Regions from separate parts of the Pseudoxanthomonas sp. CF385 genome, predicted to be linked through region 1. Evidence: predicted binding sites of a transcription regulator. Region 1 holds the regulator's gene; each other region holds the start of a gene.

Region 1 (10,630 bases):
GATCGCGTGGAAGTGCTGCGCCCGTTGTTGCTGGACCCGAAGGACGCGCGCCGCCGACGGGCGCGCAAGTGACGCCTTAGCGGCGACGGCCCTTCTTCTTTTCCTTGGCCAGGTTCGGGCCGAACTTGCGCACGTCCTTCGACAGCTGCAGGTCGGCTTCGGGGAAGTATTCGCCTTCCCAGCTGGCGAGCGTGTCGCCATTGAACGTCAGGGTGAGGTTCTTGATTTCCGTCGTGCCGCGGCGATTGATGCGGTTGCTCGCGGTGTAGTCCCAGCGCTGGGCGTGGAACGGATCGGCGATCGACGGGCTGCCCAGCAGCGACTGCACCTGCTGCTTGCTCTGGCCCACCGCCAACTGGTCCACCGCGCTCTTCTCGATCAGGTTGCCCTGGTAGATCGGCTGCTTGTAGAGGATGCCGCAGCCGGCAGTGGCGGAAGCGAGGACGGCAACCAGCAGGAATTTGCGCATGGGACACGTACAGTGGGAAACCGGGCCGATGATACACTCCCGCGGACCGCCGCAACCGAGCTTCAGGCAGCTGGCGCTAAACCGAGAGTGAACGGAGACGCCATGGAATCGCAGGATCTACGCAAAGTCGGCCTCAAGGTCACCCATCCGCGCATGCGCATCCTGGAGCTGCTGGAGCAGAAGAACTCCCAGCACCACCTGAGCGCGGAAGACATCTACCGGCAGCTGCTGGAACACGGCGACGAGATCGGCCTGGCCACGGTGTACCGGGTGCTGACCCAGTTCGAGGCGGCCGGGCTTGTGCTCAAGCACAACTTCGAAGGCGGCCAGGCCGTCTACGAGCTGGACCGCGGCGGCCACCACGACCACATGGTGGACGTGGACACCGGCAAGATCATCGAGTTCGAAAGCACCGAGATCGAGAAGCTGCAGCGCGAGATCGCCGCCAAGCACGGCTACGAACTGGAAGAGCACTCGCTGGTGCTCTACGTGCGCAAGAAGCGCTAGTTCTCTCGTCCCGTAAGGAAATGCGTCAGACCGCGTTGGCCAGCAGCCGCTTGGCGGCGGCGTGCGCTTCCTTGCTGACTTCCACGCCGCCGAGCATGCGCGCCAGCTCTTCTTCGCGCTGCTTGATGCCCAGGCGCTCGACCGCGCTCTGGGTCATGCCGTCGACGGGCGCCTTGCTGACCCGGTAATGCGCGTGGCCCTGTGCCGCGACCTGGGGCAGGTGGGTCACGCACAGCACCTGCCGCTGCGCACCCAACGCCCGCAGTTTCTGGCCGACGATCTCCGCGACGGCGCCCCCGATGCCGGTATCGACCTCGTCGAAGACCATCGTGGGCACGGCATCCAGTCCCAGCGCGGCCACTTCGATGGCCAGCGAGATGCGGGCCAGTTCGCCGCCGGACGCCACCTTGCGCAGCGGCCGCGGCGGTTGGCCCGCATTGGCCGACACCAGGAACTCGGTGCGCTCGGCGCCCGAGGGGTCGGGCCGTTCGGCGTCGTGCGGCTCCAGCGCCACGTCGAAGCGGCCGCCGCCCATGCCGAGTTCGGCGATCAGCGCGGTGGTGGTTTCGCCCAACGCCTTGGCGGCGCGCTGGCGTGTGCGGCTCAGGACCCCGGCCGCGTCCCGCCAGTGCTGGCGCGCGGCCTCGATGTCGTCGTTGAGCTTGAGCAGACGCTCGCCCGCGCCGCGCAGCGAGTCGAGTTCGGTGGTCAGCCGGTCGCGCTGCTCCTGCAGGCCATCGAGCGGCACGCGGTGCTTGCGGGCGAGGTCGTGGACGCGCGCGAGGCGGCGTTCGAGTTCCTCGAACTGGCCGGGGTCGGCTTCCAGGTCATCGCGCACCTGGCCGAGCAGGGCCAGGGCTTCCTCGATCTGGATCGCCGCGCCTTCCAGCATGCCGTCCACGTCCCTGAGGCGCGGTTCGTGCTCGACCTGGCGGGCGAGGTCGGCCCGCGTCTGCTGCAACTGGCGGGCCAGCGAGGGCGCCTCGTCGCCCGACAGGCTCACCAGCGCCGCATCGCAGGCGGCGATCAGGCTGGCGGCGTGCGCCTGCCGGCGATGGCCCACGACCAGTGCATCGAGCGCGCTGGGCGCGAGGTCTTCGCGCTGCAGCTCCGCCAGTTGGTGTTCCAGGTAATTGATGCGGTCGGAGACGTCGCCCTGGCCGGAGAGCTGGTCGCGTTCGCCGAGCAGGGCGCTCCACTGGCGTGCGGCCTCGCGCACGGCGCGGGTTTCCGCCTGATTGCCCGCATACGCATCGAGCAGTTCCAGCTGGCTGTGGCGGGCGAGCAGCGCCTGGTGCTCGTGCTGGCCGTGGATCTCGACGAGTCGGCCGGCCAGGTCGGTCAGCTGGGACAGGGTGACGCTGCGGCCGTTGATCCATGCGCGCGAACCGCCGTCGGCACGGATCACGCGGCGCAGCTGGCACTGGCCATCGTCGTCTAGCTCATGCTCGGCCAGCCAGGCGAGGGCAGGCGAGTCCGGAGCCGGCAGGAACTCGGCGGACAGCTCGGCGCGTTCGGCGCCGTGGCGGACCACGCCACTGTCGGCGCGCAGCCCGGACAGGAAGCCCAGCGCGTCCACCAGCAGCGATTTGCCCGCGCCGGTTTCGCCCGAAATGACGGTCATGCCCTCGCCGAACTCCAGTTCGGCAGCGCGGACGACGGCGAAATCCTTGATCGCGAGATGGGTCAGCATGGCGATAGTGTAGGGCCGGGCGATGGCGGTTCGAAGGCGCGCGATGCTCGCCGCCCGGCGTCGCACCGGCCGAGACGGGGTCGCCGGTGCTTGCGGGCGCCGAGGCGTTGGCGCTATCTATGCGGCATGTCGTCGACGTCACCCCCGCTGGACCCGCGCGCCCGCCACCTGCTGCGGACGCTGATTTCGCGCTACATCCGCGACGGCGAGCCGGTGGGGTCGCAGACCCTGGCCCGGCACGCGGGGTTGGAGGTCAGTTCGGCCACCATCCGCAACATCCTCGCCGAGCTGGAGGAAGTCGGCCTGCTGAGCTCGCCGCATACCTCGGCCGGACGGATTCCCACCGCGCAGGGGTATCGGGTGTTCGTCGACAGCCTGGTGCAGGTGAAATCGCTGGGCGAGGGCGAAGTGGCGCGCCTGCGCTCCGAGCTGCCCAGCGGTGCGGGCACCCAGGCCTTGCTCGGCAATGCCTCCGAGCTGCTGTCGGCGATGACCCATTTCGTCGGGGTGGTCAGCGTGCCCCGGCGTGAGCAGTTCGCCTTCCGCTACATCGACTTCGTGCCGCTGGACGGCCGCCGGGTGATGGCCATCCTGGTATTCGCCGACAACGACGTGCAGAACCGGGTCATCGAAACCCGGCGCCCGTACGAACGTTCCGAACTGGAACGGATCGCCAACTACCTGAACACCCAGTTCGCGGGCCGGCCCTTGGCCGACATCCGTGCCACCCTGCTGCGCGACCTGCGCAGCGCCCAGACCGAGATGGAAGGGTTGCTGGCCGAATCCATCGAGCTGGCGGAACAGGCGCTCACCCCGCCGAACGACGACGTGGTGCTGGCCGGCCAGACCCGCCTGATGGGCGTGCAGGAACTGTCCGATCTGGAGCGGCTGCGGGACCTGTTCGAAGCCTTCGCCCGCAAGCGCGAGATCCTGCAGCTGCTGGAGCGGACGATCCACGCGCCGGGCGTGCGCATCTTCATCGGCGAGGACACCGGCCTGGCCCCGCACGACGGCGTGTCGGTGGTGACCGCGCCGTACATGGCCGGCGGCCAGGTACTCGGCGTACTGGGCGTGATCGGGCCCACGCGGATGGCCTACGACCGGGTCATTCCGGTGGTACAGGCGGCGGCCGATGTCCTGGGCGCGGCCTTGAATCCCGAAACGCCGGCCCCATAGGTTCCCGGTTGGGCGGCTGGACCTGCCGCCAGGGAATAGAAATGAACGAACCGCACGACCACGATGCCACGCCGGGCGCCATGCCCGAATCCTCCGATGCCGACGCCGCCCTGCTGGCCGAGCTGGAAACCCTGCGCAACGAGCTGGACCAGCTGCGCGCGACCACGCTGCTGGAGCGGGCCGACCTGGAGAACCAGCGCAAGCGCGTGGCGCGCGACATCGAGCAGGCCCGCAAGTTCGCCAACGAGCGCCTGCTCGGCGACCTGCTGCCGGTGTTCGACAGCCTGGATGCCGGCCTCGCGGCCGCCGGCGGCGAGCCCAGCCCGCTCAAGGACGGGCTGGAACTGACCTTCAAGCAGTTGCTGAAGGTGGCCGGCGACAACGGCCTGACCCTGCTGGACCCCACCGGCGAAGCGTTCAACCCCGAACACCACCAGGCCATCAGCCAGGCCGAGGCGCCCGGCGCGGCCCCCGGCAGCGTGGTGCAGGTGTTCCAGAAGGGCTACGTGCTCAACGGCCGCCTGCTGCGCCCGGCCCTGGTGGTCGTGGCCAAACACGACTGAACGGCCTCGCGGCGGCGCTTGAACGGCGCCATCGCACCCCTATATCGGGACCATCCACCCGGCCGATCGCCGGGTCCAACATCAGCATTCGCTAGGGAGCGACATCCATCATGGGCAAGATCATCGGCATCGACCTGGGCACGACGAACTCGTGCGTGGCGATCATGGACGGCGGCAAGGCCCGCGTCATCGAGAATTCGGAAGGCGACCGCACCACGCCCTCCATCGTGGCCTACACGAAGGACGGGGAAGTGCTGGTCGGCGCCTCGGCCAAGCGCCAGGCCGTGACCAACCCGAAGAACACCTTCTACGCGGTGAAGCGCCTGATCGGCCGCAAGTTCACCGATGCGGAAGTGAAGAAGGACCTGGACCTGGTCCCGTACGACATCATCGCGCACGACAATGGCGACGCCTGGGTGCAGACCAACGACGGCAAGAAGTTGTCGGCGCAGGAGATCTCCGCGCGCATCCTGGAGAAGATGAAGAAGACGGCCGAGGCCTTCCTGGGCGAGACCGTCACCGAAGCGGTCATCACCGTGCCGGCGTACTTCAACGACAGCCAGCGCCAGGCGACCAAGGACGCCGGCAAGATCGCCGGCCTGGACGTCAAGCGCATCATCAACGAACCCACCGCCGCCGCGCTGGCCTACGGCCTGGACAAGGGCGAGGGTGGGGCCGACCGCAAGATCGTCGTCTATGACCTCGGCGGCGGCACGTTCGACGTGTCGATCATCGAGATCGCCAACGTCGACGGCGAAAAGCAGTTCGAAGTGCTGGCGACCAACGGCGACACCTTCCTGGGTGGCGAGGACTTCGACAAGCGCGTCATCGATTACCTCGTCGAGGAGTTCCAGAAGGACCAGGGCATCGACCTGCGCAAGGACCCGCTGGCCCTGCAGCGCCTGAAGGACGCGGCCGAGCGCGCGAAGATCGAGCTGTCCAGCTCGCAGCAGACCGAAGTGAACCTGCCGTACGTCACCGCCGACGCTTCCGGCCCGAAGCACCTCAACATCAAGCTGACCCGCGCCAAGCTGGAAGCGCTGGTCGAGGACCTGGTGAAGAAGACGATCGAGCCGTGCCGCATCGCGCTGAACGATGCCGGCCTGCGCGCCAGCGACATCGGCGAGGTCATCCTGGTCGGCGGCCAGACCCGCATGCCGAAGGTGCAGCAGGCGGTGGCCGAGTTCTTCGGCAAGGAGCCGCGCAAGGACGTCAATCCCGATGAGGCCGTGGCGCTGGGCGCCGCGATCCAGGGCGGCGTGCTGGCCGGCGACGTCAAGGACGTGCTGCTGCTGGACGTGACCCCGCTGAGCCTCGGCATCGAGACCCTGGGCGGCGTGTTCACCAAGATCATCGAGAAGAACACCACCATCCCGACCAAGGCTTCGCAGACCTTCTCCACCGCCGAGGACAACCAGTCCGCGGTGACGGTGCACGTGCTGCAGGGCGAGCGCGAGCAGGCCCGCTTCAACAAGTCGCTGGCCAAGTTCGACCTGTCCGGCATCGAGCCGGCGCCGCGCGGCATGCCGCAGGTGGAGGTGTCGTTCGACATCGACGCCAACGGCATCCTGCACGTGTCGGCCAAGGACAAGAAGACCAACAAGGAACAGAAGGTCGAGATCAAGGCCGGTTCGGGCCTGTCCGAGGACGAGATCGCGCGCATGGTCGCCGATGCCGAAGCGCACCGCGAAGAAGACAAGAAGTTCCAGGAACTGGTCCAGGCGCGCAACCACGCCGACGGCCTGATCCACGCCACCCGCAGCGCCATCACCGAGCACGGCAGCAAGGTGCCGGGCGATGTGATCGGTCGCGTCGAGTCGGCGATCGCCGAACTGGAATCTGCGATGAAGGGCGACGAGAAGACCCAGATCGAAGCCAAGGCCAAGGCGCTCGAAGAAGCCGGCCAGTCGCTGTACGCGGCGGCCGCTTCGAGCGAGCAGCCGGGTGCCGGCGGTACGGGTGGTCCTTCGGCGCCCGCGGACGACGTGGTCGACGCGGAGTTCACCGAGGTGAAGGACGACAAGAAGTAATCCACGCCACCGGGATACGGCGAACGGGAGACGTGGCCTGCCACGGGCTCCCGTTCTGCCATCCGGCGCCCCTGCCAGACCAGCCTGACCGCACATGAGCAAACGCGACTACTACGAAGTCCTGGGCGTGGCCCGCGACGCCAGCGACGAAGACCTGAAGAAGGCCTACCGCCGCTGCGCGATGAAGCACCATCCTGACCGCAATCCCGGCGATGCGGCGGCCGAGGTCGCGTTCAAGGAATGCAAGGAAGCCTACGAGGTGCTGTCCGACGGCGCCAAGCGCCGCGCCTACGACGCACACGGCCATGCCGCGTTCGAGCACGGCATGGGCGGCGGTGGCGGTCCCGGCGGCCCGGACATGGGCGACATCTTCGGCGACATCTTCGGCAACATCTTCGGCGGTGGCGGCGCACGCGCGGCGCGGCGCGGTGCCGACGTCGGCTACGTGATGGAGCTGGATCTGGAAGAGGCGGTCGCGGGCGTCGAGAAGCGCATCGAGATCCCCTCGCTGGTCGCCTGCGAACCCTGCAAGGGCTCGGGCTCGGCCGACGGCAAGGTCGAGACCTGCGGCACCTGCGGCGGTCGCGGCAACGTGCGCATGCAGCGCGGCATCTTCGCCATGCAGCAGGCGTGCCCCGCCTGCGGCGGCCGCGGCCAGACCATCAAGAATCCCTGTACCGAGTGCCATGGCGCCGGGCGCGTGGAGGAAGAGAAGGTCCTGTCGGTCAAGATCCCGGCCGGCGTGGACAACGGCGACCGCATCCGCCTGACCGGCGAAGGCGAGGCCGGCCCGCCCGGCACGCCACCGGGCGACCTGTACGTGGAAGTGCGCGTGCGCGAGCACGACATCTTCCAGCGCGACGGCGACGACCTGCATTGCGAAGTGCCGATCCGGATCTCGCAAGCCGCGTTGGGCGACACCGTGCGCGTGCCCACGCTGCACGGCGAGGCGGAGATCCGGGTCCCGGCGGAGACGCAGACCGGCAAGCTGTTCCGCCTGCGCGGCAAGGGCGTGAAGTCCGTGCGCAGCCGCAGCGAGGGCGATCTCTATTGCCGCGTGGTGGTGGAGACCCCGGTCAACCTGACCCCCGAACAACGCGAGTTGCTGGAGAAGTTCGAGGCCACCTTCATCGGCGAGGAAGCGCGCAAGCATTCGCCGAAATCGGCGACCTTCCTCGATGGCGTGAAGGGGTTCTGGGACCGCATGACGTCCTGAGCCTGCGACCTTCGGCCGCCCGCGGACGCGAGCGGCTTGTGGCATCCTGCGACGGCCCCGGAGACCCCGGGGCCGTTTTCATTCACGTCCACGATGAAGGGGAGTTCGCGTGCGTACGAACATGGGGAAGGGGTGGGGGTTGGTGGTGCTGCTGGCCGTGGCGCCTGCATGGGCGGCCGACGACCGGCCGTTGCAGGTCGAGCGCGAGTCGACGCGCTTCGTCCTCAATGCGGACGGCAGTTTCGTGCAGGAGCAGGCGACCGCGATCAAGGTGTTGAAGGACAGTGCGCTGGAGGCGGCGAAGGACGCATCGGTCAGCTACAGCACCAGCATCCAGAAAGCCGAGGTGGTCGAAGCGTATACGTTGAAGGCCGATGGCCGCCGCGTCGACGTGCCACGCGGCAACTACCAGGTCAGCAGCAGTTCGGGGCGCGAGGGCGACTCGCCCATCTACTCCGACCAGACGACGCTCACCGTCGTGTTCCCCGAACTCGCCGTCGGCGACACCACGGTGTTCGCGTACCGGGTGACGGCCACGCAACCCATGTTTCCGGGCCATTTCTCGGTGATCCGCAACTACAGTCCGGCGGCCTACTACGGCGACGTGGAGGTGAGCATCGACGCGCCGGAGTCCATGCAGGCCACATGGCGCAACTGGCAGATGACCCAGCCCGCCGTCGAGACCCGCGATGGACGCAAGATCGTCCGCTGGCGCTGGAGCAACCGGCAGCCGGTCGCGCGCGAGAGCCTGCGCGACACCGTCTTCACCGCCGATCGTTATCCGGGCTACGCGTTCTCCACGTTCGCGCGTTACGCCGACATCGCCGCGGCCTACGGTGGACCGGCCAACGCCAAGGCGGCGCTGACGCCACGCTTGCGCACGCTCGCGGCGGAGATCGCGGGCAACAGCAAGGATCCGAGGGAGACGGCGAAGAAGCTCTACGAATGGGTCTCCACGAAGATCACGTACGCGGGCAACTGCATCGGGCTGGGGGCGGTGGTGCCGCGCGACCTGGACGTGGTGCTGGACAACCGCATGGGCGACTGCAAGGACCATGCGACCCTGCTGCAGGCGCTGTTGAAGGCGCGCGGCATCGACAGCACCCAGGCCCTGATCAATGCCGGCGGCACGTATACGCTTCCGGACATCCCGGTCGCGTCGGTCGTCAACCACGTGATCAACTACATCCCCAGCCTGGACCTGTACGTGGACTCCACTGCGGCCACCGTGCCCTTCGGCAGCCTGCCGGATGGCGCGGCGGGCAAGCCCGTGTTGCTGGTGGATGGCCATCGCGACGGCACCACCACTCCGGTGACGCAGGCGGGCAAGGAGTGGCAGAAGCTGCGCACGACGCTCCGCATCCAGCCCGATGGATCGGTCAAGGGTACCCAGCGGGTGGAAGTGAGCGGACGCATGGCGGTGGCCGCCCGCGCGCAGTTCCGCAACATGGGGGCGGGTGATGCGGACAAGCTGGTGCGCGGCTATTTCCGCGGCAATGCGCTGACGGCCAACGGCAAGCTGCGCTACGACGATCCCGTCCCGATGCTGGAGACCTTCAACCTGGATGCGGACTTCGACGTCGACCGGATGATCCCGACGAGCGGAGGCTTCCAGGTGCAACCGTGGTTCCTCAGCTTCACGCCGGTTTCGATGCTGGTGGCCTCGCAGCTCGGCGATCCGGATCAGCCGCAGGGCGAAAGCAGCTGCGGCGCATACCACTCGGACGAGGAGTACACGTTCGAGTTCCCGTCGACCATGCGGATCATCGCCGTGCCGAAGGACGTCAGCCTGCGCGAGGGCACGCTCAGCTACGTCTCGACGTTCCGCCAGGAAGGCGCCCGCCTGCTCGTCCGGCGTACCCTGGATGATCGGACGCCCGGCCCCGTCTGCTCCCCGGAATACAATGAAGGCTTCGCCCGGGTCATGCGCAAGATCATGCCCGACCTGCGTGCTCAGGTCGTCTATCTGACCGAAGCCGAAGGGGCTGCGCCGCAGTGAGTGCCGTCTGATGCCGCAGGTGATGCTCCATGGCCGTCCACGGATCGGCATCGTCGGCAGCGCCGGCGCCTACGGCCGTTGGCTGCAGCGCTTCTTCCGCACCCGGATGGAGCTGGAGGTCATCGGCCACGATCCTGCCGACCCGGCATCCGTCGATGAGGCCGGGCTGGTGCGGGACGCCGATGTGCTGGTGTTCGCCGCGCCCATCCGCCATACCGTCGATGTGATCGCCCGTTATCGCGAACTCGCCGCCGGCACGGAAGCGGGCCGCTTGTGGCTGGATGTCACTTCGATCAAGGCCGCGCCCGTCGCGGCGATGCTCGCATCCCGCGCCGACGTCGTCGGCCTGCACCCGATGACGGCACCGCCGAAAGCGCCGACGTTGAAAGGCCGGGTAATGGTGGTGAGCGAGGCCCGGCTGGACCGGTGGCGTCCCTGGGTGACTTCGTTGCTCACCGCGCTGGAAGCCGAATGCGTCCGCGCCGAGCCTGAACAGCACGACCGCGTGATGGCACTGGTCCAGGCGATGGTCCATGCCACGCACCTGGCGCAGGCGGGCGTCCTGCGTGGCGAAGCCGCGCGCGTCGGCGACCTGGCGGCCCTGATGCCGTACCGCTCGGCGTCGTTCGAGATGGATGCCGCCATCCTGGCCCGCATCCTCTCGCTGAACCCGGCGATCTACGAGGACATCCAGTTCGGCAATCCCTACGCAGGCGAGGTGTTGCAGGCGCTGGGCGTGCAGATCGAGCGGATGGCGCGCCTGGTGGGCGAAGGTACCGAGGCCGCGCGTGTCGCGTTCCGACAGGAGTTCCTGGCGGACAACCGCGACGCCGTCGGCCCCGCGATGTTGGCCGATGGCAACTACAGCTACGAACGGATCGGTTATCTGTTGGCCGACCTGGCCGGCCGCCAGGCGCTCAGCGTGCACCTGCCGGAAGATCGCCCAGGCTCGTTGCGCGCGTTGCTGCATGTGTTCG
Region 2 (10,630 bases), on a different contig from region 1:
TGAAGCCGGACGCGGGGACTTAGAAGTCCATGCCACCCATGCCGCCCATGCCACCGCCGGCCGGCATCGCCGGCTCGTCCTTCTTCGGAGCCTCGGCCACCATCGCTTCGGTGGTGATCATCAGGCCCGCGATCGAGGCGGCGTTCTGCAGCGCGGAGCGCGTGACCTTGGTCGGGTCCAGGATACCGAACTCGATCATGTCGCCGAACTCGCCGTTGGCGGCGTTGTAGCCGAAGTTGCCCGAACCGTCCTTGACGCGGTTGACGATCACCGACGGCTCTTCGCCGGCGTTGGTGACGATCTCGCGCAGCGGGGCTTCCATCGCGCGCAGGGCGATCTGGATGCCATGGTTCTGGTCTTCGTTGGCGCCCTTCAGGGTGCCGATGGTCTGCAGCGCGCGGATCAGCGCGACGCCGCCGCCCGGGACCACGCCTTCTTCCACCGCTGCACGCGTGGCGTGCAGGGCGTCTTCGACGCGGGCCTTCTTTTCCTTCATTTCGATTTCGGTCGAGGCACCGACCTTGATCACGGCCACGCCGCCGGCCAGCTTGGCCACGCGTTCCTGCAGCTTCTCGCGGTCGTAGTCCGAAGAGGTCTCTTCGATCTGCGCCTTGATCTGCTTGATGCGCGACTGGATGCGCTCGGCATCGCCGGCGCCGTCGATGATGGTGGTGTTCTCCTTCGAGATCACGACCTTCTTCGCACGACCCAGGTCGTTGATAGTGGCCTTCTCGAGCTGCAGGCCGACTTCCTCGGAGATCACCGTGCCGTTGGTCAGCGTGGCGATGTCTTCCAGGATGGCCTTGCGGCGGTCACCGAAGCCCGGCGCCTTGACGGCGGCGACCTTGACGATGCCGCGGATGGTGTTGACCACCAGCGTGGCGAGGGCTTCGCCTTCCACTTCTTCGGCCACGATCAGCAGCGGCTTGCCGGCCTTGGCGACGCCTTCCAGCACCGGCAGCAGTTCGCGGACGTTGGAGACCTTCTTGTCGTGGATCAGGATGAAGGGGTCGTCGAATTCGACCTGCTGCGACTGCTGGTTGTTGATGAAGTACGGCGACAGGTAGCCGCGGTCGAACTGCATGCCCTCGACGACGTCGAGTTCGTTCTCCAGGCCCGAGCCTTCTTCAACCGTGATCACGCCTTCCTTGCCGACCTTCTTCATGGCCTCGGCGATGATGTCGCCGATGTTGCTGTCGGAGTTGGCCGAGATGGTGCCGACCTGGGCGATCGCCTTGTCGTCGGCGGTCGGCTTGGAGAGCTTCTTCAGCTCTTCGACGGCGGCCTTCACGGCCTGGTCGATGCCGCGCTTCAGGTCCATCGGGTTCATGCCGGCGGCGACGGCCTTGGAGCCTTCGCGGATGAACGCCTGCGCCAGCACGGTGGCGGTGGTGGTGCCGTCACCGGCGTTGTCGGAGGTCTTGGAAGCGACTTCCTTGACCATCTGCGCGCCCATGTTCTCGAACTTGTCGGCCAGTTCGATTTCCTTGGCGACGGAGACGCCGTCCTTGGTGATCGTCGGGGCGCCGAAGCTCTTCTCGAGCACGACGTTGCGGCCCTTCGGGCCGAGGGTGGCCTTGACGGCATTGGCGAGGATGTTCACGCCGCGCACCATGCGCGTACGGGCGTCTTCACCGAAACGGATATCTTTGGCTGCCATGTGCAACTCCAGGAATATTGAGAGTGGTTCGTGAGACGGGCGCGGGGCCCGCATCAAAGAGGATTGCGGTGACGTGGGCGGCGGCGCAGGGCCGCCGCGCGCGATCAGCCGAGGATCGCGAGGACGTCGTCTTCCTTGATGATCTTGTACTCGATGCCGTCCTGCTTGTAGGCGGAACCGGAGTACTGGCCGTAGATGACCTTGTCGCCGACCTTGACCTTCGGGGCGCGCACGCCGCCGGTGGCTTCGACGAACTTGCCTTCGCCGACGGCGATGACTTCACCCTTGGTGGGCTTTTCCTTGGCAGCGTCGGGAATGATGATGCCGCCGAGCGAGGTTTCTTCGGCTTCGATCGGCTTGACCACCAGGCGGTCGTACAGCGGCTTGATGTTGCTCATGTCAACCCTCTTAAGTGATTGATTGGACTGGGAAAGGGGCGGAGATGTTAGCACTCGACTCAGGGGAGTGCCAACGCCACGGGTACAAAAACCCGGCCAGGCCGGGATGCAGGGGATATGGGGGGCGCCGAACGGCGTTCAAGGGCGGGTGCGCATCTTTGTCGCAGGGGCCGGCCGGGCGGGTCTGCAATAATCGGCGGCCCATGCCTGTCTTCCTGATCCTGTCGACCTGCCCGGACGCCGATACCGCCCAGCGGCTGGCGCGGACCCTGGTCGAGGAGCGCCTGGCGGCGTGCGTCAGCCTGCTGCCTGGCGTGGTCTCGACCTACCGCTGGCAGGACCGGGTGGAACAGGCCACGGAGGTCCAGCTGCTGGCCAAGACCTCCACCGACCGGCGCGAGGCCCTGATGGCCCGGCTGGCCGAACTGCATCCGTATGAACTGCCGGAGATCCTGGCGGTCGAAACCGCCGCCGGCCTGCCCGCCTACCTGGACTGGGTCGCCGCGGAAACCCGTGCCGACGCCCGACCCGAGTGACCCGATGACGCCGATCCGTACCCTGTTCGCCCGCCTGCTGCTGCCCCTGGCCGTGCTGGTGGCGCCCGCCGCCTCCGCCGCGATCACCCAGGACGACCTGCTGCCGGTGGACGATGCCTTCGTGCTGACGGTCAGCGCGCCGACGCGCGACCGCATCGAGGTGCGCTGGAAGATCACCGAGGGCTACTACCTGTACCGGCACCGGACCGGCGTGGACGCCGACCCCGGCTTCGCCGCGCAGCCCCTGCAGTTGCCTAAGGGCAAGGCCTACCGCGACGAATTCTTCGGCGATGTCGAGACCTACCGCGGCGAACTGGTCGCCACCCTACCCGGCCGACCCGCGCCCGGCACCGACAGCGTCAGTCTGAAGATCAAGTACCAGGGCTGCGCGGATGCCGGCATCTGCTATCCGCCACAGACACGCACGCTGAAGGTCGCGCTGCCGCCTGCCGAGGCCGACGCTGAGGCCTTCGTGCCGCTGGGCGCGGGTGCGGCCGGTGGCAGCCTGCTGGGACAGAAGACGCAGACCGGTGTGGAGGCGTTGCCGCTGCCGGCCGAGCAGGCGTTCGCGTTCGAAGCGATCGCCTTCGACGGCGACCGGTTGCTGCTGCGCTTCACCCCGGCGCGCGGCTACTACGTCTACCGCGACCGCACCTCGATGGCGCTGGAAGGCGCGCAGGGCGTCTCGCTGCAGGCGCCGCGCTGGCCGAAGGGCAAGGCGCACCGCGATGAGCATTTCGGCGACGTCACCGTGTACTTCGATCAGGCCGAGGTGCCGGTGCCGTTGAAGCGCGATCGCGCCAACGCACTCAACGCGACGCTGCGGGTGACGTTCCAGGGCTGCCAGACCGACGGCATCTGCTATCCGCCGATGACGCGCCGGGTGAAGCTCGCGATTCCCGCCGGCACGGTGACGCCGGCGGATGCGGTCGTGAGCGAAGCGCCCGCCGTCGTGGCACCCGTGGCCACGCCTGTCGATGCGCCCGCAGAGACGACGACGGCCGGGAAGATGGCCGACACGGCCACCGATGTCGAGCGCACGCGTCCGCCCAAGAACGTGATTGCCAACGTCAAAGGCTACGGGTCCATCTCGCTGCTGACCGCCTTCGCGTTCGCGCTGCTCGGCGGCTTGGTGCTCAACCTGATGCCGTGCGTGCTGCCGATCCTCTCGCTCAAGGCCTTGTCGCTGGCCGAGAGCGGTCGCAGCGGCAACGACGCGCGCCGTCGCGCGCTCTGGTACACGGCCGGCGTGCTGGCCAGTTTCGTCGCGGTGGGCGCGCTCGCGATCGCGTTGCGCTACGCGGGCCAGGCACTGGGCTGGGGCTTCCAGTTGCAGCAGCCCTGGGTCGTCGGCGTGCTGGCCTACGTGATGTTCGCCGTGGGCATGAGCCTGTCGGGCGTGTTCACGGTGGGCCATCGCCTCGCGGGTGCAGGCCACGGACTGGCGACGCGCAGCGGTCCGGCCGGCGACTTCTTCACCGGCGTGTTGGCGGTGGTGGTGGCCAGCCCGTGCACCGCACCGTTCATGGGCGTGGCGCTTGCGTATGCCTTCACCGCGCCGGGCGTGCTGGGCTTGCTGGTGTTCGCGATGCTCGGCCTCGGCCTGGCGCTGCCGTTCCTGCTGATCGGTTTCGTGCCGGCGCTGGCCAACCGTCTGCCGCGGCCGGGCCCGTGGATGGAGACGCTCAAGCAGGTGCTCGCGTTCCCGATGTACCTCACGGCGGCCTGGCTGCTGTGGGTGCTGGGCAACCAGCGCGGCGTCGACGCGGTCGGCCTCGCATTGGTGGGGCTGGTGGTGCTCGCGCTAGGCCTGTGGTGGTGGCAGCGCCTGCGGCTGCGTACCGCGCCGCTGCAACGCGTGCTGGCCGGATTGCTGGTGGCGGCATCGGTGCTGCCCCTGGTGGTCGCGCACCGCATGCCGAAAGCATCGTCGATCGCGACACGCGGCGAGGATCATGTGGCCTATTCCGCCGAAGCCCTGGGCACCTTGCGCGCCGAAGGCCGCATCGTCTTCGTCGACATGACGGCCGACTGGTGCGTCACCTGCAAGGCCAACGAGAAGACGGTGCTCAACACGCCCGCGTTCCGCGAGCTCCTCACGACCCACGACGCCGTGATGATGACGGGCGACTGGACGAACGTGGACCCGGCGATCACGGCCTTCCTCGAAGAACACGGCGCCGTCGGCGTGCCGCTGTACGTGATGTATCCGCGTGGCGGCGGTGCCGGCGAAGTACTGCCGACGGTGCTCACGCAGGACGGCATGCGCCAGGCTTTCGAGCGCGCCGCACGATGAAGGCGACGACCTCGCGCGTGCTGCTGGTGGCGCTCGCCGCCGGCGGCCTCGGCCTGCTGGCCAGCCTGTGGTTCAACGGCAATCCTTTCTGGCGCACGCAGGTGGGCGAACGCGCCCTGCATGCGGCCACGAACGCCACGGCGCCCGCACCACCGGCCGGCGTCACCCCCGCGCGCATCGGCGATCCGATGCCGGCGATCGCGCTGCCCGGACTGGACGGCGCCGTGGTCGACCTGCGCACGCGCTACGCCGGCAAGCGACTGCTGATCAACGTGTGGGCGAGCTGGTGCGGGCCGTGCATCGAAGAGATGCCGGAGCTCGACCGTTTCGCCGCGACGCAGGGCGAAGACGGCGTGCAGGTGATCGGCCTCGCGCTCGACACGCCCGAAGGCGTGCGCGGTTTCACCGCGCAGGTGCCGGTGCGCTACCCGATCGTGCTGGATACGCCCGGCCCGTCCGACGCGAGTGTGTGGCTGGGCAATGCGAAAGGCGTGCTGCCATACACCGTGCTGGTGGATGCCGACGGCCGCATCGCGCGGCAGAAGGTCGGACCTTTCACCCACGGCGAGATCAGCGGCTGGGTCGACTGACCCGGCCGGCGCGCGGCGCGCCGTTCACTCTTCCTCGCCGTCGCGGGATGCCTGCCGTTCGCTGGGCCGCACGCGTCCGCCTTTCGCGCCGATGCGCGCCATGTGCGCGCGATCCTGGCTGACTTTCGCTCCTCCCTTCTTGCCCGCTTCGCGCGCATCGTCGCTGTCGAACTGATGCGCTCGACCGCGCTTCTGCGCCGCGCGACCGCCCTTGCTGGCGATCTCCTTGCGTTGCTCCGGGGTGAGCAGCGCGAAGCCCCACTTGCGCTTCTTCTCATTCATCGGCGTCTTCCCCGCAAGCGGACGCAACCGCGCCACACGCAGCATGCGATGCGATGAGCGCGTGAACGCCATTCATGCACATGACTCGATGTGATGCAGTGCACGCATGCCCACATCACTGGCTTGTGGCTGAAGCGGACTCAACAGAAATCGTCGTGACGCCTTCGTACTCTTTATGATCGGGACACACCAACAAGAACATCCGCGTTTCTCCGCGAAGAACCACGTTGCGTCCGTCGATGACGGACCTGGTCGCGTCCTGCGACCCACTCTCCCCCCGTGCAAGCGAGAAGGCTGTCCCCATGACCAAGGCTGTCCCCATGAAACTTCCCGACGATTTCCAGTGGGTGGAAGCAACGCCCGACGACGACTGGAGCGGTGCGCGACTGGATCTCGCCGGGCATCCCGTGCTCGAAGTGGCCGCGTGCCGTGGCGGCTGGCTGGTGGTCGTCCTGATGGACGACCCCCGACAACCGCAGGCCAATGTCGCCGTGCGTTCGATCCCCGCGGGCATGCGCTGGTCGGCGCGCTGGGCGCTCGCACGCACCGATCGCCTGCGGGTGCTGGCGTCGCGTCGCAACGCGCTGCGCGCCGCAGGCGGAGAAGTGGCGCCTCCCGGACTAGTGCGGGCGCCTCGCGCGCAGCCCTATGCGCGCGAGGAGGAAACGCTGGATGCGTGATCCGCATCGGCCCACGATCAGTTGCCGCGGTCGAAGTTGTATTGCGCCGAGGCCGCATTGCTGATGATGCCGGACAACGGCAGCAGCTGGGTCAGGAAGCGGTTCCAGCGCGTCACCCCGGCAGGTCCCACCCACACCACATCACCCGGCCGCAGCGAAAAGCGGTCCGCCAGCGTGAAGGCCACCGGTGATGTGGCGTCCAGGTGGTACACCGTCGCCTGGTCGGCCGCATTGTCTTCCATGCCGCGGATCACGTAGACCGCGCCGCCCTTGGCCGTCACCGGATTCAGTCCGCCGGTGCGGCCGAGGGCCTGAGTCAGGCTCATGTCGGTGGTCTTGAACGTCAACGCCTGGGGACGCAGCACCTCGCCGATCACATACACCTGCTTGCGATCGTTGAACGGCATGTACAGCCGGTCTCCCGGCTTCAGGTACACGTCGGCGGCGACGGTGCCGCGATTCAACGCATCGAGATCGAGCGGATAGTCGGTGCCGTCGCGCGTCAGCACGAAGCCGGAGAGATCCGCCTCTGCCACGTTGATGCGCGCACGGCCCACGGCCTGCGACAACGTCAGCGGCACAGTGGTGAATTCCTGCGGCGCCGTGTCCTCGAACGCGCCCTGCAGGCTGACCTTCGCGCCGTGGCCGACCACGTTGACGTCCACCTGGGGCGACTTGAGGTATTGGCTCAGGCGGCTTGCCAGCGTGCTGCGCACCTGCTCGATCGTCTGGTCGGTGACATTGAGCTTGCCGGCGTAAGGAAAGAAGAAGCTGCCGTCCGGCTGCACCAGGCGCCCGTTGGTGGTCGCCTGCTGCTGGTTGCCCGCCGGCGTCGTCAGCTCGGGGTGATCCCATACGGTGACGATCAGGGTGTCGCCCGGCTGGATGCGGTACGCCTCCGGGCGGTACTGCGCCAGCGCGGGCGGCAACGCGACGGCGGTGCGCGGTGCGGCAACCAGCGATTGCGTGATCGGCACCATGCGCACGTCGCTCTGCGCATCGCCGTCGCCGCTGGGTACGCTGGCGTCGCGCATCATGCGCTGGCCGGGCCCGAGCGAACAGCCGGAGAGCGCGACGAGGATCGCCGTGGCGAGCAGGACTTGGACGGGACGTTGGATGTTCACTACCGGGCACCTCGCTGTTTCGGATGGCGGCGACGCATGCGCGGCATGTCGTCGCGGTCGTTGTCCGGATCGTGGCAACGGTGGCGTGAAGAGAACGGCGGAAGCAGCACAACCGCGGATTAATGCGCGTGCGCACCGATCCATGCGGCCGTCAGCGCAGCGAATTCCTTGAATGCGCGCCCGCTGCGCCACAGTGCACGTCGCGAAGGCAGCCAGCGTTCACGCACGCCGACGGCGCGCCGCCCTTCCGGCACCGGCACCGGCGTCACCTCGGCGCCGGCCTGCGTGAAGAGCAACGCGGCGCGCGGCATGTGCAGCGCGGAGGTCACGAGGAGCACATGGCGCCCGCCCCGTTCGGTCGCGAGCGCGGTGCTGAAGCGCGCGTTGTCGCGCGTGTCGTGGCTGCGTTCCTCGAGCATCAGGGCAGCCGGCGGCACGCCGAGGCGCTGGATCGCGGCGGCCATCCTGCGCGCTTCGGTGGTGTTGCCGACACCGCCTCCGCTCAGGATCACCGTCGGTGCCTTGCCCGCGTGCCAGGCGCGCGCACCCGCCGCGAGGCGACTGCTGCGCAGCCGCGCCGGATCCACGTCCTCGCGGTCCAGCCACGCATAGTTGCTGCCGCCGCCCAGCACGACGATCGCATCGGCCGACGGCAGCGCGGCGGCCTCCTGCACGGCATAGCGGTGCTCGAGCGCGCCCCGCAACGTTTCCGAAGCGAGCGGAATCGACCACAGCGCAGACCACGCGAACGCCGCGCCCGCGATGCCGCCGGCGATCCAGTGCCGTCGCAGCAGCCACGCCAGCGCCGCGACGCCAAGCAGGCACAACGAGAACGCGGGCGGATAGCTCAACGACACCACCAGTTCGGCCAGGGTCTTCATCGCGCGGCCTCAGATGACGATGCCGCGACTGACATAGAAGAACAGCACGCCACAAGCGGCCGCCAGACCGGCGCCGAGCAGCAGCGGTTGCCGCAATGGCGCGAGCCGGCTGTAGCAGCAGGCGGCGGCCAGGATGAGCGAGATGGCCAGCCAGCCCGGCAGCAGGTAGCGGTTGGAGAAGTAGCCCCACCCGATCACGAAGAACGGCAACACCATGACGAGGTAAGCCGACGCGCACGCCTGCAAGGGCTTGCGCGCCGCCGGCTGCACCCATGGCGACACCGCGAGCACGAGCAGGTACCAGAAGATCGTGAACACCGCGAAGTCGATGCGTACGCCGGCGCGATAGTTGTCGTTGGCCGTGTACTCCATGACCGTGGTGTACAGCGTCGGCGACACCATGCCCACCACCTTCATCGACAGGCCGCTGACGTAGGCAAGGAACGCCAGCGCCGCCAGCACGCGCAACGGATTCGGCTTCAACAGCAGCGCCGGCGCACAGATCAGATACAACAGGGAAGACACGTGCAGACTGGCCGCCACTGCGCCCAGCAGCACGAAGCTCCACCATCGGCGCTGCTGGAAGCACAGCAGGGCAGCGAACACGAGCGGCGCCGCCAGGCCCTGGCGGATGGCGTTGATCGACGCGTTGACGAACATCGGCGAGATGAACAGCAGCAGCAACGACGCGCACAACAGCGTCGGATACGCCTGCGTCGGCGGAAACACGCGATGATTGATCCGCACGGCGATGGCGACGCCGAGCAGCAGCAATGCGAACAGCGCCGCCTGGTATCCCGGCACGCCCAGGCCCAGCAGGCGCAAGCCGTAGCTCAGGTAGGCGAAACCGGGCTCCAGGCGGGTCTCCGGCACGCCCTGGTCCAGGCTCTCGAAGAAGCCCGCGTACGTCTCCGTGTCGGAGCCGATGTCCAGCGGGCGGCTGCCCACCAGCCAGCAACCGAACAGCGCCACGGCCAGCAGCCACACGACGCCGAGCCAACGCTCCGCATTCGCCTGCGGGCTATGGGCCGAGCGCAGGTAGGGCAACTCGATGCCGGGACTCGTCATGCGGTCACCGTGTCGCGGCCGGCCGCATCATCAGCAACATGCGCCGGCGTCCGCGCCGCACCAGGCCCACGCTGCGCGCGAACCAGTGCTCGCCACGCGTGACCAGACCGGCGGCCAACAGTTCGCGCCGCACCTCCTTGCCGGCACGATGCATCGCATCGAGGTCGCCACTGAGTCCGGCCGCGCCGAACGTGGGCTTGTGCCAGTAGGCGAGCACCTGGTTGAGCTTGACGCAGCGATAGCCGGAGAAGCCGATCTGCGCCCACAGCAGGAAGTCTTCCACCCGGCGGAACCGCTCGTTGAAACGGAACGGCAGGTCGCGGCGCAGGATGACCGAGGCGGTGGGGAACGGATTGTTGAGCAGCAGACGACGACGCCCGATCACGTGGGTACGCACGGCGCCGCGCACGGGCTCGGGCGTGGCGCCACGCGGCGCCACCTTCATGCGGTGCGCGATCAGGGCAATGCGCGGATCGCGTTCGAGTTCGGCCATCTGCCACGCGAGCTTGTCCGGTGCCCACGTATCGTCGGCGTCGAGGAAGGCGATGTACGGCTGCACCGCCTGCTGCCAGCCGAGGTTGCGCGCACGCGACGGCCCGCCATTGGGCGATGCCGCGACCACCTTGACCCATCCTGTCGGGTACGCACCGGCGACGCGATGCAGCGCATCGAGGGTATCGTCGCCGCTGGCATCGTCCACCAGCAGCACTTCCGCCGGAGGCCGGGTCTGCGCCGCGATCGACGCCACCGCGTCGCCGATCGTGTCGCCGCAGCGGTAGCACGGCACCACGACGCTGACGGGTGCCGGTGCGCCGGGAAGGGAAGGAGATGGGATGTCGTCGTTCATGCCTGGGCCCATGGTGCGCATTGGAAGATGTCGGGCGCCCGCTGTGCGTAAGCGGCGCGTGAAACGCGCGGTTGCCGTTCGCCTGCGAGCAAGGCAGGCAACGCTTCGCTGAATGGATTCTCCGCCTCCGCCGCGGTGACACGCAGCAAGGGATGCAAGCCGATGTCGTCGGCGAAATCGCGGCACTTCGGGTGGTAGTCGATGATCATGAACGGCACCTCCTGCAGGTAGGCGACGATGGCGCCATGCAGACGCGCGCTCACCACCA
Region 3 (10,630 bases), 1.4 Mb from region 1:
ACCGATTTCCGCGCGACCGAGAAACTCGCGCAGCAGCTGATCCAGGTGGCCGGTCGCGCCGGACGTGCGGGTAAGCGCGGCGATGTCTGGCTGCAGACGCATCATCCCGACCACCCGTTGCTGGATACGCTCATCAACGGCGGCTACCACGCCTTCGCCGATGCCGAACTCGAGCAGCGGCGGATGGCGGGCTTCCCGCCGTTCGCGCATCTCGCCCTGTTGCGTGCCGAAGCCCAACACGTCGATGCCGCGCAGCAGTTCCTGCAGGCCGCGAAGCAGGCCCTGCGTGCGCACGATGCGACCCTCGAACTGCATGGCCCGTTGCCCGCGCCGATGCCGCGCCGCGCAGGCCTGCATCGCGTGCAGCTGCTGCTCTCCTCGCCGGAGCGCCGCAGCCTGCACCGCACGCTGGATCTGGCACTGCCACAGATACATGCCTTGCCGGAAGCGCGCCGTACGCGCTGGTCGCTGGATGTGGACCCGATGGACCTCTACTGATGACGAACACGCCACCTGATGCGATGACGCCCACCCGCCGCCTGCGCAGCATCTTCAGCGGCTCGGTCGGCAATCTGGTGGAGTGGTACGACTGGTACGTCTACGCGGCGTTCTCGCTGTACTTCGCCGACGTGTTCTTCCCCGGCGACGACCGCACCAGCCAGTTGTTGAAGACGGCCACGATCTTCGCCGTCGGCTTCCTGATGCGCCCGTTGGGCGGCTGGCTGCTGGGCCGGTACGCGGACCGCCACGGCCGCAAGCGCGCCCTGATGCTGTCGGTGGTGATGATGTGCGCGGGCTCGCTGATCATCGCCTGCACGCCCGGCTATGCCAGCATCGGCATCGCCGCGCCGGTACTGCTGGTGCTGGCCCGGCTGCTGCAGGGCCTGAGCGTCGGCGGCGAGTACGGCGCGTCGGCGACGTACCTGAGCGAAATGGCCACGCGCGCGCATCGCGGGTTCTGGTCGAGCTTCCAGTACGTCACGCTGGTGATGGGCCACCTGGTCGCACTCGCGGTACTGATCGTCCTGCAGCGCGTTTTCCTCACCGACGAACAACTGCGCGACTGGGGCTGGCGCATTCCGTTCGCGATCGGCGCCGCGGCCGCGCTGGTCGCACTGTGGCTGCGGCGGAACATGGTGGAAACCGAATCCTTCGTGCGCACCGAATCCGATGCCGGCGCCTCGCAGCAGCAGGCCCAAGGCACGCTGCGCGCACTGATGCGGCATCCGCGCGCGGTCCTCAGCGTGGTCGGCCTGACGATGGGCGGCACGTTGGCCTTCTATACGTACACGACCTACGTGCACAAGTTCCTCGTCAACAGCGCCGGCATGGCCGCCGAAACGGCCAGCCTGATCAACGCGTCCACGCTGTTCGTCTACATGCTGCTGCAGCCCGTCGTCGGCGCGCTGTCGGACCGCATCGGCCGGCGCCGCATCCTGATCGCCTTCGGCGTGCTCGGCACGCTTTTCACCGTGCCGATCCTCAGCCAGCTCCAGGACGTGCGGAGCGCCACCGAGGCGTTCTGGCTGGTAATGGCCGCGCTGGTGATCGTGAGCGGCTACACCGCGATCAATGCGGTGGTGAAGGCGGAGCTGTTCCCGGTGGAGATCCGCGCCCTTGGAGTGGGCCTGCCCTACGCGCTGACCGTGGCGATCTTCGGCGGCACCGCGGACATGGTGGCGCTGTGGTTCAAGCGGGCCGGCATGGAAACCGGCTTCTACTGGTACGTCAGCGCCTGCATCGCGTGTTCGCTGCTGGTGTACCTGTGGATGCCCGATACCCGCAGGACGTCGCTGATCGACCGCGACAGCGACTGACGCCGTGAGACAATCGCCCGCGGTGACAGGAGAAACGGGCATGCACGCAGCACTTCCCCACGTCGTCATCGTCGGCGGCGGTTTCGGGGGCCTCTGGGCCACGCGGGCGCTGGATGGCGCTCCGGTGAGGATCACCCTGATCGATCGCCACAACCACCATCTGTTCCAGCCGCTGCTGTACCAGGTCGCGACCGCGGGCCTCTCCGCACCCGACATCGCCGCACCGCTGCGGCACATCCTGCGCAAGCAGCGCAACGTCGAAGTACGCCTGGCCGATGTCGCCTCGGTCGTCCCGCACGACAAGCAGGTGGTGTTGGCCGATGGGAACGCCCTCGCGTTCGACTACCTGCTGCTGGCCACTGGCGCGACGCACGCCTACTTCGGCCACGACGAATGGGCTGCGCATGCGCCGGGGCTGAAGACGCTCGACGACGCGCTGCAGCTGCGCCGCCACCTGCTGCTCGCCTTCGAGCGCGCCGAAGCCGAGAACGATCCGGCGAAGCGCGCGGCCTGGCTCAGCTTCGCCGTCGTCGGCGGCGGCCCGACCGGCGTCGAGCTGGCCGGTACGCTGGCCGAAATCGCACGGCATACGTTGAAGAACGAGTTCCGCCACATCGATCCCTCACAGGCGCGTGTACGCCTGGTGGAAGCAGGCCCGCGCGTACTGGCGTCGTTCCCCGAAGCCCTCTCGGAAAAGGCGCGCCTGCAGTTGGAGAAACTGGGCGTGGAAGTGGCGACCGGCACGCCCGTCAGTCATATCGATGATGACGGCTACCGCTTGGGCGACGTGTTCGTGCCCGCGAAAACGGTCGTGTGGGCCGCCGGCGTGGCCGCGTCTCCCCTGGCGCGCACGCTCGGCGTGCCGCTGGACCGGGCCGGTCGCGTCCACGTGCAACCGGACCTCAGCGTGCCGGGCCATCCCGACATTTTCGTCGCCGGCGATCTCGCCTCCTTTACCTCGGATGGCCGCCCGGTTCCTGGCGTCGCGCCGGCGGCCAAGCAGATGGGCGGCCACGTGGCGGCCGTGCTGCGCGCGCGGCTGGCGGGACGCCCGTCGCCCGCGGCGTTCCGCTACCGCGACTACGGCAACCTGGCCACGATCGGCCGGATGGCGGCGGTGGTCGACTTCGGCCGATTGAAATTCTCCGGCCTGCTGGCGTGGTGGTTCTGGCTCACCGCGCACGTGTTCTTCCTGATCGGGTTCCGCAACCGGCTCGTCGTGCTGTTGAACTGGTTCTGGGCGTACTGGAGTTACCAGCGCGGCGCGCGGATCATCCTGGGCAAGGACGACGATCAGGCAGGATCGACGCGGCAGGCATAGCAGCCGCGGCGCGCATTGTGGACGTGCAGGTAGGCGACGCCCGGCGCATCGAGGAGGCGTTGCAGGTGCGGAAGCGCATCGACGCCTTCGCTGACCTCCGCATCGCGCATCACGCCTTCCGCGTCGTATGCGCGCAGCGACAGCAGGCGCCGTGGAAACGTGGGCGGAAGCGTGTCGCGGAACTCCGCCGGCGGCGTCTGCAGGGCGGCTTCGCTGACGAAGATCGGTCCGCTGCCGCGATACGGGCCGGCGACGTCGTGGTGCACGTAGGGAAGCAGCAACAGGGCATCTCCCTGGCGTGCATCCTGAAGCGTGACGCGGCAAGGGAACCCATGGTCGGCGGTGGCGACGACGCGGCGGATGTTGCGTGCGGCCAGCGCGACCCCGTCGAGCGCGAACAGCGGCAGGAAGGGTGCGGGAGACAGGCCCCGGATCACGAACGACATGGCATCATTCCAATGGACGTGACGCCATGTTCGTGCCGCGCCGGCGATCCGGCTATCCGGATCTTGCGCTGATCATTGGCCGCCCAGCGGGTGGCGCGTACCGTCCGCCATCACGAGTTCGCCATCGCCGATACGCTCGCTGTCGGCGTCCACCGTGATGAACTCGGCTTCCAGCCGGCCGGCGCCCTTGCTGCCCTTCAGATCGAAGATGTAGCGCTCGCCTTCCGCCGCCCACGACGCCTCGCGGTCGAATGCCGCTTCGCGGATGTCGCCGATATGGCGCTTCACCACCGGATGCGCCTGCATGGCGGCGTTCGCCTGCAGGACGAAGATGCCATCCTGGCGCGCAAAGGTCTCCGGAATCTCGATGTCCTCGTCGACGTCCACGACATCGGTTTCGGTGGCGCGTTCGTCTTCGCCCGGGAACGGCGCCTCACCCTCGAAGGCCAGTTCGCGGCCATCGTCCAGCGTCAGCACACCCTTGCCCAGGCGTTCGGTGTCGGCATCCACGGTGATGAACTCGGCCAGCAGGCGTCCGCGCCCCTTGTCGCCCGCCACCGCGAACACGAACTCATCCGCGCCTTCGGCCTCGGCGCTTGCGCTCAGATCGAGTTCGAACGCCGACAGCGTGCCGATGTGCTGCCGCACCAGCGGATAGCGCTGCGCCGCGGCGCGCGCCTGGCGGGTGAAGATGTTGTCCTGCATGCCGCCGAACAGCGACGTCGCGTCTTCGTCGTCTGCGGGCTCGTCCGCATCGCGAGGCTCGCCTTCGAACGGCAGGCGGCGCCCGTCCTGCAGCGTCAGCACGCCCTTGCCGAGGCGTTCGGTATCCGCGCTGACGGTGATGAACTCGGCCTCCAGCGTGCCACGTCCCTTGCTGCCCACGAGGTCGAACACGAACGTGTTCATGCCGACCGCGGCACCCGTGCCGATTTCGTTCATCGTGAACGTGTCGATCTGCCCGATATGCTCCTGCACCAGCGGATACCGCTGCGCGGCTTCGCGTGCCTGGCGGGTGAAGAGATCCTTGCCATGCGCGAGCATCGCCTCGTCGTCATGCGCGTGGTCGTGCTCGTCCTCCGCGGCGAGCGCATCGGCGTTGCCGTCGATGGCGTGCGTGGCGCCGTCCGCCATCACCAGCGTCCCGGGGCCCAGCACTTCCTCGGTGGGGCTCACGGTGATGAAACGCGCGGTGACGCGCCCCTTGCCGCGGCTGCCTTCGACATCGAACACCAGCACGTCGGGGCCGGGCTCGTCCATGCTCGCGGCTTCGTCCAGTGCCACCTTGCGGATCGCGCCGAGGTGCTTGGCCACGATCGGATCCACCTGCATCGCCGCACGGGCCTGCGCGTCGTACTCTTCGCGATCGATGCCGAACGTGATGCGGCCCTGCGTGTCGGTCGCTTTCGCTCCGTCCGCCCCCGCTGCCGCGGCATGCGCCGCCGTCATCGCGAAAGCGCCCACGATGAGCCACGTCAAACCCACGATCCAGCGCCCCTGTATCCCCCACCGCATGCCCTGCTCCTTGTGTCGTCGTCGTCCGATCCGGACTGCGGCGTAGTGGATCACATTTTGATTGACCGATGCATGCGCGAAAACGAAAGAGGCCCCTTGCGGGGCCTCTCTGCGATGAAGCGCGGCGACTGACGGCGATCAGGCAGCGAACAAGGCCTTCATCTTCTTCAGTGCATTGGCTTCGACCTGGCGCACGCGTTCGGCGGAGATACCGTACTCATCGGCCAGTTCCTGCAGCGTCACCTTGCTTTCGCCATCCAGCCAGCGGCGCTTGATGATGTCGCGCGAACGGTCGTCCAGGTTCGCCAGGCCCTCGCGCAACAGCTCGAGCTGGTTGTCCTCGCTGTCGGCACGCTCGTAGGCCTGCGACGGGTCCTCGTCGTGGGCGACCAGGTAGCTGGCCGGCGACGGCGGCGCATGGTCGTCGTCCTCGTCTGAAGGCGCATCGAAGCCGATGTCACGGCCCGACAGGCGCGCTTCCATCTCGAGCACTTCGCGCTCGGATACGTTGAGGTCCTTCGCAATGACGCTGACCTCTTCCGCGTTCATCCAGCCGAGGCGGGTCTTGGACTTGCGCAGGTTGAAGAACAGCTTGCGCTGCGCCTTGGTCGTGGCGACCTTCACGATGCGCCAGTTCTTCAGGATGAACTCGTGCATTTCGGCACGGATCCAGTGCACCGCGAAACTCACCAGGCGAACCCCCATGTCGGGGTCGAAACGCTTCACGGCCTTCATCAGGCCGATATTGCCTTCCTGGATCAGGTCGCCCAGCGGCAGACCGTAGCCGTTGTAGCCGCGGGCGACGTGCACGACGAAGCGCAGGTGCGAATGCACCAGCTCGCGCGCGGCGTCGAGGTCTTCGTCCTCGCGGTAGCGGTTGGCGAGCTCGCGCTCGTTCTCGACCGACAGCACGGGAATCTGGTGCACGGCGCTGATGTAAGCGTCGAGCGAACCCAGGGCGCTGGGGATCGGGAGGTTGTTGGGGACCAGGGCGGTGGTGGAGGTGATCTGGTTCATGGGCAAGGATGTTAGCAGTCGGGGGGTTCGACTGCTAACCACATGGGAAGTTCCCTTTGTCCCATCGATGCAACAATCGCCCCGCCATCAGGCCTTGGGAAAACCCCCAATATTTTCAACGGCTTGGCGCTGGTGAAAGCGCAGAGCCGACGGCCTCGCATCCGAAGAGAATGCATTCATTCAGCTTTGGCGCCCATGGCGACGACCACCGGGGGACGTGCCGCCGTCTGCCGGGCCAGCGTGGCCGCCGCGACCGCATCGCCCCCCAGTTGTGCCGGATGAAAGCCGGGCTTCAGGTAGTTCCACAGGTGCCGGAGCGTGCGGCGCCCCATCTGGTGGCCGGGCCCGACATGCTCGACCGCCTGATGCAACGTACTCCTGCGCCACAACAACCGGTCCTGGGCCAGCAGCGCGATGGCCAGCCCCGTCATCAGCAGGTAGAACAGGGCCGCCGTCGTCAGTGCGCCCGCCAGCCGGACGGCATATCGCGGAGCGACGGCCTGCAGCAGATCAAACGCCACGGCCCGGTGCTCGATCTCCTCAGCGAAATGCCACTCCATCAGATCACGCACCCGCGGATCGGCCTCCGAGAGGATGGCTTGGGACAGGAACTCGTAGCCGAGGTACGCATTGATGTGCTCGACGCAGCTGACGAGCGACGCACGCAGCCATAAGGGCCCCCACCGATCCATCGTCCTGAAGATGACGCGGTCGACGACGCGCTCGAAACCGCGATAGGCATAACCCTGCGCGTCGAGGTTCTGCCAGTAGCGCTTGTGCGCCACCCCGTGCTGCGCTTCCTGACGGATGAAGGCCTGGCATCGTGCCCGCAAGGCCGGGTCGGCGATCCGCGACTGGCAGGCATTCAACGTGCGGATATAGAAGGCCTCATTCGCAGGCACGAGCACCGTATAGGCGTTCAGCAGCGAGGACACGACCTCGTTGCCCGGCAACCAGTGCTTGGGCACGTCATGCGGCAGCGCTTCCACGAAACGGCGCGGCGTGATCGATTCGTCCATGAGTCCATTTCCCGCTCAAACAACAGGCACGTCACTCTCTACGCCCGCACCCCGCATGCGGCCTGCCGGCAGTCGGCTCGGCGCGCGCACGCTGACGCACGGTCAATCCGCGGTGCTGGGTGCGGCGATCGCCTGGGTCTCTCGCATCACCCTCAACAGGTTGCCACCCCAGATCTTGCGAATGTCGTCTTCACTGTAGCCCGCCGCAAGTAGACGCTGGGTGATCAGCGGCAGGGCACTGACATCCTCCATACCGACGACACCGCCGCCGCCATCCCAATCCGCGCCGATGCCGACATGGTCCGCACCCGCAACCTTGATGATGTGGAGCAGATGCGCCATGTAGTCATCGAACGTCGCACGCTTCACCGGGTAACGCGCGTCGATGGCGCGCCGCTCGGCCAGATAGGCCGGCGCCCCTTCGACGGACAACCTGCCCTCCGGTCCGTACTTGTCCGACAGCGCGTCGAGTGCCGCTTCTCGCTCAGGGATCTTGGGAATACTGACGAGATAGCCACCGAATGCATTCACGTGAATGACGCCCCCCTTGGCCGCAAGACGGCGGATACGGGCGTCATCGATATTGCGGGGATGATCGAAGATCGCATCCGCGCTTGTGTGCGACAGCACGATGGGTGCGCGCGACTGCTCCAGCAGCTGGTCGAACACGGCATCGCTTGCATGCGAAGCATCCAGCACGATACCCAGCCGGTTCGCATCGGCGACCAGCGCCTTGCCAGCCGGGCTCAGGCCACCCCATTCGGGGCCCTTCGCATCGGTGGAGGAGTCGCCGAAATCGTTGTTCAACACATGCGTGATCCCCAGCATGCGTAAGCCGAGCCGGTGGTACGCCACGAGCAGGCTCGGGTCCGCGGCCAGGGGCGCCGCGTTCTCCATGCTGATGAACGACACACGCTTGCCTGTCTTCGCGATACGCAACGCATCGTCCGGCGTCAGCGCGAGTTCCATCGTGTCCGCGTGGGAGGCGAGCATCTCGCGGATCGCGACCAGCCGCTCCAGTCCATGGTTTCGCGCTGCTTGCTTGCCTGCGTCGTCGCGCGCGCCCTGCCCGGTGTAGATCACCCAGAAGCCGCCATCCAACCCACCGGCCTTCATGCGCGGCAGGTCGACCTGCGAGAGATCGCCTTCATGCGCATGGTCGTCCGCGATGTCCCACCCCGGCCGCGCGAGGTTGGCGGGCGTGTCGAGATGGGTGTCGAGCACGAGCGCGGCTTCGTGCACGCGTTGCGCATCCGCCGAGACGGGGCCGGCCGCCGAGACGGGCGAGTACAGACTTCCGAGCAACATGGCGCCGACCAAGCAGGATCGCTTCACGCACTGCCCCCTGACATGAGATGAAGCTCGATTGTTGGCGAAACCGGCGCAAGAAAAAACCCCCAGCCTTTTGGGCTGGGGGTTTAGGGGTAAAGCCCCTGGCGATGACCTACTCTTGCATGGCTTAAGCCACACTACCATCGGCGCGGCTGCGTTTCACTTCCGTGTTCGGGATGGGAACGGGTGGGACCACAGCGCTAATTTCACCAGGGAGAGGGTTGGAGCGTCGCCATCCAAGGAACGGATTAAGGCGCCAATCTCTCATAGGGTCTTGTGACGTAGCGGGCATTGGATTTTCTCTGACGATATCGTCGAGTCCAAGGCCACTTGAGGTTATATGGTCAAGCCGCACGGATCATTAGTATCAGTTAGCTCAATGGGTTGCCCCACTTACACACCTGACCTATCAACCACCTAGTCTTGATGGTTCCTTTAGGGGGCTTGTGCCCCGGGAGATCTCATCTTGAGGCGCGCTTCCCGCTTAGATGCTTTCAGCGGTTATCGCTTCCGAACATAGCTACCCGGCAATGCCACTGGCGTGACAACCGGAACACCAGAGGTTCGTCCACTCCGGTCCTCTCGTACTAGGAGCAGCCCCTCTCAAATCTCCAACGCCCATGGCAGATAGGGACCGAACTGTCTCACGACGTTCTGAACCCAGCTCGCGTACCACTTTAAATGGCGAACAGCCATACCCTTGGGACCGACTACAGCCCCAGGATGTGATGAGCCGACATCGAGGTGCCAAACACCGCCGTCGATATGAACTCTTGGGCGGTATCAGCCTGTTATCCCCGGAGTACCTTTTATCCGTTGAGCGATGGCCCTTCCATACAGAACCACCGGATCACTAAGTCCTACTTTCGTACCTGCTTGATCCGTCGATCTCGCAGTCAAGCACGCTTATGCCTTTGCACACAGTGCGCGATGTCCGACCGCGCTGAGCGTACCTTCGAGCTCCTCCGTTACTCTTTGGGAGGAGACCGCCCCAGTCAAACTACCCACCATACATGGTCCCCGATCCGGATTACGGACCTAGGTTAGAACGTCAAGCACATCAGGGTGGTATTTCAAGGTTGGCTCCACCGAAGCTAGCGCCTCGGTTTCATAGCCTCCCACCTATCCTACACAGACGAACTCAACGTTCAATGTAAAGCTATAGTAAAGGTTCACGGGGTCTTTCCGTCTTGCCACGGGAACGCTGCATCTTCACAGCGATTTCAATTTCACTGAGTCTCGGGTGGAGACAGCGCCGCTGTCGTTACGCCATTCGTGCAGGTCGGAACTTACCCGACAAGGAATTTCGCTACCTTAGGACCGTTATAGTTACGGCCGCCGTTTACTGGGGCTTCGATCAAGAGCTTCGCCTTGCGGCTGACCCCATCAATTAACCTTCCAGCACCGGGCAGGCGTCACACCCTATACGTCCACTTTCGTGTTTGCAGAGTGCTGTGTTTTTGATAAACAGTCGCAGCGGCCTGGTTTCTGCGACCCCCCTCAGCTATAGCCCGCATGGGCCACCAAAGGGGGTGCACCTTCTCCCGAAGTTACGGTGCCATGTTGCCTAGTTCCTTCACCCGAGTTCTCTCAAGCGCCTGAGAATTCTCATCCTACCCACCTGTGTCGGTTTACGGTACGGTCTGCGTGAGCTGAAGCTTAGGAGCTTTTCCTGGAAGCGTGGTATCAGTGACTTCGTCCTAAAGGACTCGTCTCGGTGCTCGGTCTTAAAGGATCCCGGATTTGCCAAAGATCCAAACCTACCGCCTTTCCCCCGGACAACCAACGCCGGGTACACCTAACCTTCTCCGTCCCTCCATCGCACTCACGCGAGGTGCAGGAATATTAACCTGCTTCCCATCGACTACGGCTTTCGCCCTCGCCTTAGGGACCGACTAACCCTGCGTCGATTAACGTTGCGCAAGGAAACCTTGGGCTTTCGGCGTGCGGGCTTTTCACCCGCATTATCGTTACTCATGTCAGCATTCGCACTTCCGATACCTCCAGCAGCCTTCTCAAGCCACCTTCGCAGGCTTACGGAACGCTCCTCTACCGCGCATAACAAAGTTATGCACCCCAAGCTTCGGTTTCGTGCTTAGCCCCGTTAAATCTTCCGCGCAGACCGACTCGACCAGTGAGCTATTACGCTTTCTTTAAAGGGTG

The links. The regulator HrcA, encoded in region 1, represses chaperone genes, less so after heat shock. The targets are predictions, from matches to a motif close to TTNGCACTCNNNNNNNNNGAGTGCNAA.
Region 2: BLT45_RS15070 (co-chaperone GroES) is a predicted target of HrcA. The motif match lies at 2,106-2,132, and genes of this name have one in related genera.
Region 3: rpoH (RNA polymerase sigma factor RpoH) is a predicted target of HrcA. The motif match lies at 6,128-6,154, and genes of this name have one in related genera.

The regions. Positions count from the first base shown of each region.
Region 1 is NZ_FNKZ01000001.1:2,082,213-2,092,842, forward strand. Features, by position in the region: gene BLT45_RS09690 (RnfH family protein) at 1-72, shown strand, start outside; gene bamE (outer membrane protein assembly factor BamE) at 77-469, opposite strand; gene fur (ferric iron uptake transcriptional regulator) at 572-976, shown strand; gene recN (DNA repair protein RecN) at 1,002-2,669, opposite strand; gene hrcA (heat-inducible transcriptional repressor HrcA) at 2,796-3,845, shown strand; gene grpE (nucleotide exchange factor GrpE) at 3,926-4,408, shown strand; gene dnaK (molecular chaperone DnaK) at 4,519-6,438, shown strand; gene dnaJ (molecular chaperone DnaJ) at 6,533-7,654, shown strand; gene BLT45_RS09730 (DUF3857 domain-containing transglutaminase family protein) at 7,764-9,653, shown strand; gene BLT45_RS09735 (prephenate dehydrogenase) at 9,664-10,630, shown strand, end outside.
Region 2 is NZ_FNKZ01000002.1:1,013,809-1,024,438, forward strand. Features, by position in the region: gene groL (chaperonin GroEL) at 20-1,660, opposite strand; gene BLT45_RS15070 (co-chaperone GroES) at 1,765-2,058, opposite strand; gene cutA (divalent-cation tolerance protein CutA) at 2,262-2,594, shown strand; gene BLT45_RS15080 (protein-disulfide reductase DsbD family protein) at 2,599-4,890, shown strand; gene BLT45_RS15085 (TlpA family protein disulfide reductase) at 4,887-5,480, shown strand; gene BLT45_RS15090 (KGG domain-containing protein) at 5,505-5,762, opposite strand; gene BLT45_RS15100 (hypothetical protein) at 6,083-6,442, shown strand; gene BLT45_RS15105 (polysaccharide biosynthesis/export family protein) at 6,460-7,566, opposite strand; gene BLT45_RS15110 (YdcF family protein) at 7,686-8,447, opposite strand; gene BLT45_RS15115 (EpsG family protein) at 8,457-9,515, opposite strand; gene BLT45_RS15120 (glycosyltransferase family 2 protein) at 9,520-10,362, opposite strand; gene BLT45_RS15125 (polysaccharide pyruvyl transferase family protein) at 10,359-10,630, opposite strand, start outside.
Region 3 is NZ_FNKZ01000001.1:650,351-660,980, reverse strand. Features, by position in the region: gene BLT45_RS02895 (primosomal protein N') at 1-498, shown strand, start outside; gene BLT45_RS02890 (MFS transporter) at 498-1,817, shown strand; gene BLT45_RS02885 (FAD-dependent oxidoreductase) at 1,885-3,138, shown strand; gene BLT45_RS02880 (DUF1203 domain-containing protein) at 3,111-3,584, opposite strand; gene BLT45_RS02875 (hypothetical protein) at 3,657-5,063, opposite strand; gene rpoH (RNA polymerase sigma factor RpoH) at 5,238-6,116, opposite strand; gene BLT45_RS02865 (metal-dependent hydrolase) at 6,293-7,135, opposite strand; gene BLT45_RS02860 (membrane dipeptidase) at 7,238-8,443, opposite strand; rRNA gene rrf (5S ribosomal RNA) at 8,567-8,681, opposite strand; rRNA gene BLT45_RS02850 (23S ribosomal RNA) at 8,808-10,630, opposite strand, start outside.